One region of the Kribbella sp. NPDC026596 genome, then DNA from elsewhere that is predicted to be linked to it. Evidence: predicted binding sites of a transcription regulator. Region 1 holds the regulator's gene; the other holds the start of a gene.
What was found. The regulator HrcA, encoded in region 1, represses chaperone genes, less so after heat shock. The targets are predictions, from matches to a motif close to TTGGCACTCGNNNNNNNCGAGTGCCAA.
Positions count from the first base shown of each region.

Region 2: the regulator HrcA is predicted to act here: its motif matches at 1,548-1,574, upstream of groES (co-chaperone GroES).

Region 1 is NZ_JBEZYF010000020.1:110,447-113,857, reverse strand. It holds gene dnaJ (molecular chaperone DnaJ) at 1-946, opposite strand, end outside; gene hrcA (heat-inducible transcriptional repressor HrcA) at 972-1,994, opposite strand; gene AB0E63_RS19065 (Gfo/Idh/MocA family oxidoreductase) at 2,101-3,204, opposite strand; gene AB0E63_RS19060 (ThuA domain-containing protein) at 3,189-3,411, opposite strand, start outside.
Region 2 is NZ_JBEZYF010000069.1:483-3,893, forward strand. It holds gene AB0E63_RS37490 (class I SAM-dependent methyltransferase) at 1-792, opposite strand, end outside; gene AB0E63_RS37495 (peptidoglycan-binding domain-containing protein) at 802-1,410, opposite strand; gene groES (co-chaperone GroES) at 1,706-2,002, shown strand; gene groL (chaperonin GroEL) at 2,165-3,411, shown strand, end outside.

The DNA of each region.
Region 1 (3,411 bases):
GTACGCCGCGAGCCGTGAGCGTCATCGCCGACCCGGACTGCGTGCCCGGCCGGACCTCGAGCGGAGTCGTCTCACCCTCCAGCGTCGGCAGGTCGATCGTCGTACCGAGCGCGGCCGCCGTCATCGGCAGCGTGACCGTGCAGTGCAGGTCGTCACCGTTGCGGGTGAAGATGTCGTGCGGTTCGACCTCGATCTCGACGTACAGATCGCCGGCCGGGCCACCGCCGGGGCCGACCTCGCCCTGGCCGGACAGCTGCACCCGGGTGCCGGTGTCGACGCCGCCGGGGATCTTGACGGTGACGGTACGGCGGGAGCGGACCCGGCCGTCGCCGGCGCACTCGACGCACGGGTTCGGGATGGTCGTGCCGTAGCCGCGGCAGTTCGGGCACGGGCGCATGGTCCGGACCTCGCCGAGGAACGACCGCTGCGTGTGGGTGACCTCGCCCCGGCCGTGGCAGATGTCGCAGGTGACCGGCTTGGACCCGGCCGCCGCGCCGGATCCCGAACAGGTCGGGCACAGTACGGCGGTGTCGACCTTGAGCTCCCGGGTCGTCCCGAAGGCGGCCTCGGCCAGGTCGATCCGCAGCGGGATCAGCGCGTCCTGGCCGCGCCGGGTCCGCGGCCGCGGCCCGCGGGTGGCCCCGCCGGTCTGGCCGAAGAAGGCGTCCATGATGTCGGTGAACGTGAAGGCCTGGCCGAACCCGGCACCGCCGGCGCCGGCTCCCGCGGTCGCGAACGGGTCACCGCCGAGATCGTGCATCTGCCGCTTCTGCGGATCGCTCAGTACCTGGAAGGCGCGGCCGATCTCCTGGAACTTGTGGTGCGCGTCCTCGGAGTCGTTCACGTCCGGGTGGTACTGGCGTGCCAGCTTGCGGTACGCCTTCTTGATCTCGTCCGGTGTCGCGTCACGGCTGACGCCCAGGACGGCGTAGTAATCGGTGCTCATACTCCAGACCAGGGGGTTGGTGTTGTCATGAGTCGGCCAGGATCTGACTGACGTAGCGCGCGACGGCGCGGACAGCGCCCATCGTGCTCGGATAGTCCATGTGGGTCGGGCCGACGATGCCGAGGGTGGCCAGCGCCTCCGACTTCGACCCGTACGCGGTCGCGACCACCGAGGTGGTGGCCAGCTCCTCGAACGGGTTCTCGTGGCCGATACGGACGGTCAGAGTCTGTGGGTTGGTCGCCTCGCCGAGCAGCTTGAGCAGAATGACGTGCTCCTCCAGCGCCTCCAGCACCGGCTTCACGTTCCGCTCGAAGTCGTCGCCGTACCGGGTCAGGTTGGCCGCGCCGCCGACCGCGATCCGCTGCTCGACGAGGTCGTCGGTGAACGCCTCCAGCAGCGTCGTCACGATCGCCGCCACCAGTGGGCGGTCGGCCGGCGCGAACATCTCGGTGACCTGTACCAGCGACGTGGTCGCGTCGGTCAGCCGCTGGCCGGCCAGCACGGTGTTCAGCCGGGAGCGCAGGTCGGCGATCAGCTGCTCGTCGACGTCCTGTCCCTGCTCGACGATCCGTTGCTCGACCCGGCCGGTGCTGGTGATCAGGACCAGCAGCAGCCGGCGAGGGGTCATCGTGACGACCTCGATGTGCCGGACGCTCGACCGGTTCAGCGACGGATACTGCACGATCGCGACCTGGCGGGTGATCTGGGCGAGCAGCCGGACAGTACGGCGTACGACGTCGTCCAGGTCGACCGCGCCGGCCAGGAAGGAGGTGATCGCCTTCTTCTCGGCCGGCGTCAGGGTCTTGACCGTGCTCAGCTTGTCCACGAACAGCCGGTAACCGGCGTCGGTCGGGATCCGGCCGGCGCTGGTGTGCGGCTGGGTGATATACCCCTCCTCCTCCAGCGCGGCCATGTCGTTGCGCACGGTCGCCGGCGACACCCCGAGGTTGTGCCGGTCGACCAGCGTCTTGGAGCCGACCGGCTCGTGGGTCGCCACATAATCCTCGACGATGGCGCGGAGAACATCGAGCTTTCGTTCGTCCAGCACGCGCACCACCCTCTCTCACCGTCGACCCTTGGCACTCCGGAGTTCAGAGTGCCAGTCTACCGAGCCGTAGTAGCTCGCACCGACGCGCGACGGCGTGGGGCGGGTCTCAGGCGGATTCGGGAGACGCTCCCAACGGTACGGCGCTGGGGCGGTCGACCGTGCTCGCCACGTCCACCGGCTGGTCCTGAACGGCCGCTTCCAGCAGCGACTCGAGTACGTCGAGCACGTGGTAAGCCAGCGCGCCGTCGGCCCGGTGCGGCTCGCCGTTGCGCAGTGCGCGAGCCATGTCCGCGACCCCGACGCCCCGACCGGCTCCGGCGTACCCACCGGCGACAGGGACCTCGGTCCAGTCACGGTTCGTGGCCGTGGCGATCTCCACCGTGCCGTCGAACCCGTTCGGGTCCGGCACCGACACACTGCCCTCGGTCCCGTGCACCTCGATCCGCGGCAGCCTCGCCGCCCAGGTGTCGAACGACATGAACACAGTGGTCAATGCACCCGACTCGTGCTCCAGTACGCCGGTTACGTGCGTCGGCACCTGCACTGGGAAGGTCTCACCAGCCCGCGGACCGGTGTGGACCTTGCGCTCCTGCTTGGACTGCCCCGCTCGCGCCGTGACCCGGCGCACCGGCCCCAGCAGGGTCACCAGGCTGGTCACGTAGTACGGACCCATGTCGAGGACCGGACCGCCACCAGGCTGGTAGTAGAACTCCGGAGCCGGGTGCCATAGCTCGTGTCCGGGCGTGAAGAACGACGCAGTCGCAGCATGCGGTACGCCGATGTCGCCGCGGTCGATCACCGCACGCGCGGTCTGGGTGCCGGTGCCGAGGACAGTGTCCGGCGCACAGCCGACCCGGAGGTTGTTGGCGGCGGCGTACTTGAGCAGCGGCTCGGCCTCGGCGCGGTCGACGGCCAGCGGCTTCTCGCCGTACACATGCTTGCCCGCTTCCAGCGCGGCCTGGTGCACCGGCGCGTGGGCGGCAGGGATGGTCAGGTTGACCACGATGTCCACGTCGTCGGCGGCGTACAACTCGTCCGGGGACAGCGCGCGGATGCTCGGGTTCTTGTCGGCGATCGCCTGGGCGCGGGTGACGTCCAGGTCGGCGACCGCAACGACGTTCACGCCCGGGAGCTTCGCCAGGTGGTCGAGGTAGGTGCCGGAGATGACTCCGGTGCCGACGATGCCGATACCGGTCACTTGCTCGCCCACAGCAGCCCCCGCTCGATGATCGTGCGTACCTCGGGCACCGCGAGGTCGTCCAGCTTGTGGCCGACGGTGCACACGAAGACCTTGCCCTTACCCCAGGTGCGGGTCCAGACGGCCGGCATCACCGCGCCCTCGATCCACGGATAGTCCGGGTGCGCGGCGAACGTGGTGGTCGCGAGCACCGTGTCCGTCGGGTCGTAGTGGACGTAG
Region 2 (3,411 bases), on a different contig from region 1:
CTGACCGACCGGACCGCTCTCAACCTGCGGCGCCTCGGTGACACTGGCTCCGCCGGGTAGCAGAGTCGCCCGCCGCGCCACACCGGCGTACAAGGCGCCAGACCACAGGGCAGCCTCCTTCACCTCGCCGGCGTCGCTGATCCACTCCGCCTCGACTCCGTCGGGTACGGCGTCGTGCGGGATACCCGGTGCGACCTTCACACACACAGTCCGCCGCAGGAGCTCCGTCACAAAGGACCATGGCGGCGAATAGGCGTTGTGGTCGAACACCCGCCGCCCATCGGCCCGTCGCGCCGGGTCGGCGAACACCACGTCGTACGGCGTGAGGTCGGTGGACTCGGCGTCACCCACCAAGACCTCACCGGGCAGCTCGAGCGCGGCAAGGTTGGCGCGGGCCGTGGCTGCGGTCTCCGGGTCGCGCTCGACACCAGTGACCCGCAGGCCGGCGCGGGCGGCGCTGATCAGGTCGCCTCCGATGCCGCAACCCAGGTCGACCACGCTGCCTCCCGGCACGGCGGATGCGATGCGTGCGGCTCGGTGTGAGCCGACAGTGGTTCTGGTGGCCTGTTCCAGGCCATCCGGGGTGAAGTACATCCGCGTGGAGTCCGTACCGAACTTGGCGACGGCTCGGTGGCGCAGTGCGGCCTGGGTGACAGCAGCAGTCACGAGGGTGGCGTCGTACCGTCGCCGGAGCTTCTCCACGAGCTGCAGTTCGCGGCCGGGGTGGTAGTCGGCGCAGGCAACGGCAAGCACCTCAGCCCCAGGGCCCTCCAGCAAGGCGGTGACTGTCACCCGGCAACTCTAGAGGGGACTCGAGCAGCCCTTGCTCCAGCTGTTGGTGGCGGACGAGTAGAGGCGCCAGTTCATGGCGGAGCGGGTCTTGGGGCCGTAGATGCCGTCGGCCACGAGCTTGTGCTTGCTCTGGACCGCCTTGACCATCGCACGGGTGTTGCTGCCGTAGATGTCGTCGACGGCGAGCTTAGAGCCGTAGCAGAAGTTCAGGTTGCGCTGGAGGACCCGGATGGCGGTGTCGGGGTCGCCGTACCGGGTGGAGCCGCGGTCCGGGTCGTCGCCGTACATGAGGTTGCAGGTCGTGCTGGTGCTGCCGTAGATCGAGGGTATTGGGATGCCCCAGCTGCGGTTCACCGGTACGAGCCGAGCTGAGCGGCACTGCGGGAGGGCGGCCGCGGCTTTGGTCTCAGCATCCGCGGACGTGCGCGCGGCGTCCCCGCCCTGGTCCGCGTCGGCCTGCGGGGCCGGGCCGGCAGCGGGGGCTTGGGCGCCGGGACTCGCGGGTTGATCCTTCGAAGCGCCGGCGGCTACGGCACCGATGGCGACTGCTCCGACCGCGGCCAGAACCGCGACGGTGCGCCCGGACAGCTTGGGCAGAGACGGGAAGCTGAGAGCCATGGCCTCTCCTCGGGGCGGCACACCGTTGTCACAGAACGGTCGCACGCCGGCACCGGTTCGGCCCAGCGTTTGACCACATTCCGTGCCCGATTCGTCACAGCTGACCCGGCGGCGTGATGTCTCACCCTGAGAAGTGTCTGGCACTCGAGTTGACCGAGTGCTAATCGCGGCCTAGATTCGGTGTTGGCACTCTCCACCCGAGGGTGCCAGCGGTCCGGCCTCTGACCCCCGCGACGGCAGGGGAGCGCGACCACCCTGAAGTGCAGACAAGCAAATCGACCGTGGAGGTCAGCAAGTGTCGGTCACGATCAAGCCGCTCGAGGACCGCGTCCTCGTCGCGCCGCTCGAAGCCGAGCAGACCACGAAGTCCGGCCTGGTGATCCCGGACACCGCCAAGGAGAAGCCGCAGGAGGGCGAGATCCTCGCCGTCGGTCCGGGCCGGATCGACGACAACGGCAACCGCGTCCCGCTGGACGTCGCCGTCGGCGACAAGGTCATCTACTCCAAGTACGGCGGCACCGAGGTCAAGTACGACGGCCAGGACTACCTGATCCTGGGCGCCCGCGACATCCTCGCAGTCGTCAGCAAGTGACGACCGCTCGCTGTTCCTGACTGACACCGCCCTGGTGCCGTACCGGCGCCGGGGCGGAGTCGGTCTGGCGCCCGACCGGGGTGGTGGGGCGGGGGAGTTGGACACAGCGCTCGGTACCTGCTGTCACGAAAGAGCGAATTTCAGAGAGGGACTGGATTTTTCATGCCGAAGATCCTCGAGTTCGACGAGAACGCTCGGCGCGCGCTGGAGCGCGGCGTCGACAAGCTCGCGAACACGGTGAAGGTGACGCTGGGGCCGAAGGGCCGCTACGTCGTCCTGGACAAGAAGTGGGGCGCCCCGACCATCACCAACGACGGTGTCACCGTCGCCCGTGAGATCGAGCTGGACGACCCGTTCGAGAACCTTGGTGCGCAGCTCGCCAAGGAGGTCGCCACCAAGACCAACGACATCGCCGGTGACGGCACGACCACCGCGACGGTGCTCGCGCAGGCGCTGGTGCACGAGGGCCTGCGGGCCGTCGCGGCCGGGGTCAACCCGATGGGCCTGAAGCGCGGTATCGAGGCGGCCGTCGAGGCCGTGTCGGCCCGGCTGGTCGAGACCGCGCGGCCGGTGGACGACAAGGGCGACATGGCCCACGTCGCCACCATCTCCGCCCGCGACGCCGAGATCGGCACCCTGATCGCGGACGCGTTCGACAAGGTCGGCAAGGACGGTGTCATCACCGTCGAGGAGTCGAACACCTTCGGAACCGAGCTCGAGTTCACCGAGGGCATGCAGTTCGACAAGGGCTACATCTCGCCGTACTTCATCACCGACGCCGAGGCCGGCGAAGCGGTGCTGGAGGACCCGTACATCCTGATCCACCAGGGCAAGATCTCCGCGATCGCGGACCTGCTGCCGCTGCTGGAGAAGGTCGTGCAGTCCGGCAAGTCGCTGCTGCTGATCGCCGAGGACGTCGAGGCCGAGGCCCTGTCCACCCTCGTGGTGAACAAGATCCGCGGCAACTTCACCTCCGTCGCCGTCAAGGCGCCGGGCTTCGGTGACCGCCGCAAGGCGATGCTCGAGGACCTGGCCGCGCTGACCGGCGCGCAGGTCGTCGCCCCCGAGGTCGGCCTCAAGCTGGACCAGGTCGGCCTGGAGGTGCTCGGTTCGGCTCGCCGGATCGTGGTCACCAAGGACAACACCACGGTGGTCGAGGGCGCCGGCAAGGCCGACGACATCGACGGCCGGGTCAACCAGATCAAGGCCGAGATCGAGCGCACCGACTCCGACTGGGACCGCGAGAAGCTGCAGGAGCGGCTGGCGAAGCTCGCCGGCGGCGTCTGTGTGATCAAGGTCGGCGCGGCCACCGAGGTCGAGCTGAAGGAGAAGAAGCACCGGATCGAGGACGCCGTGTCCGCGACCCGGGCCGCGATCGAGGAGGGCATCGTCGCCGGTGGCGGCTCCGC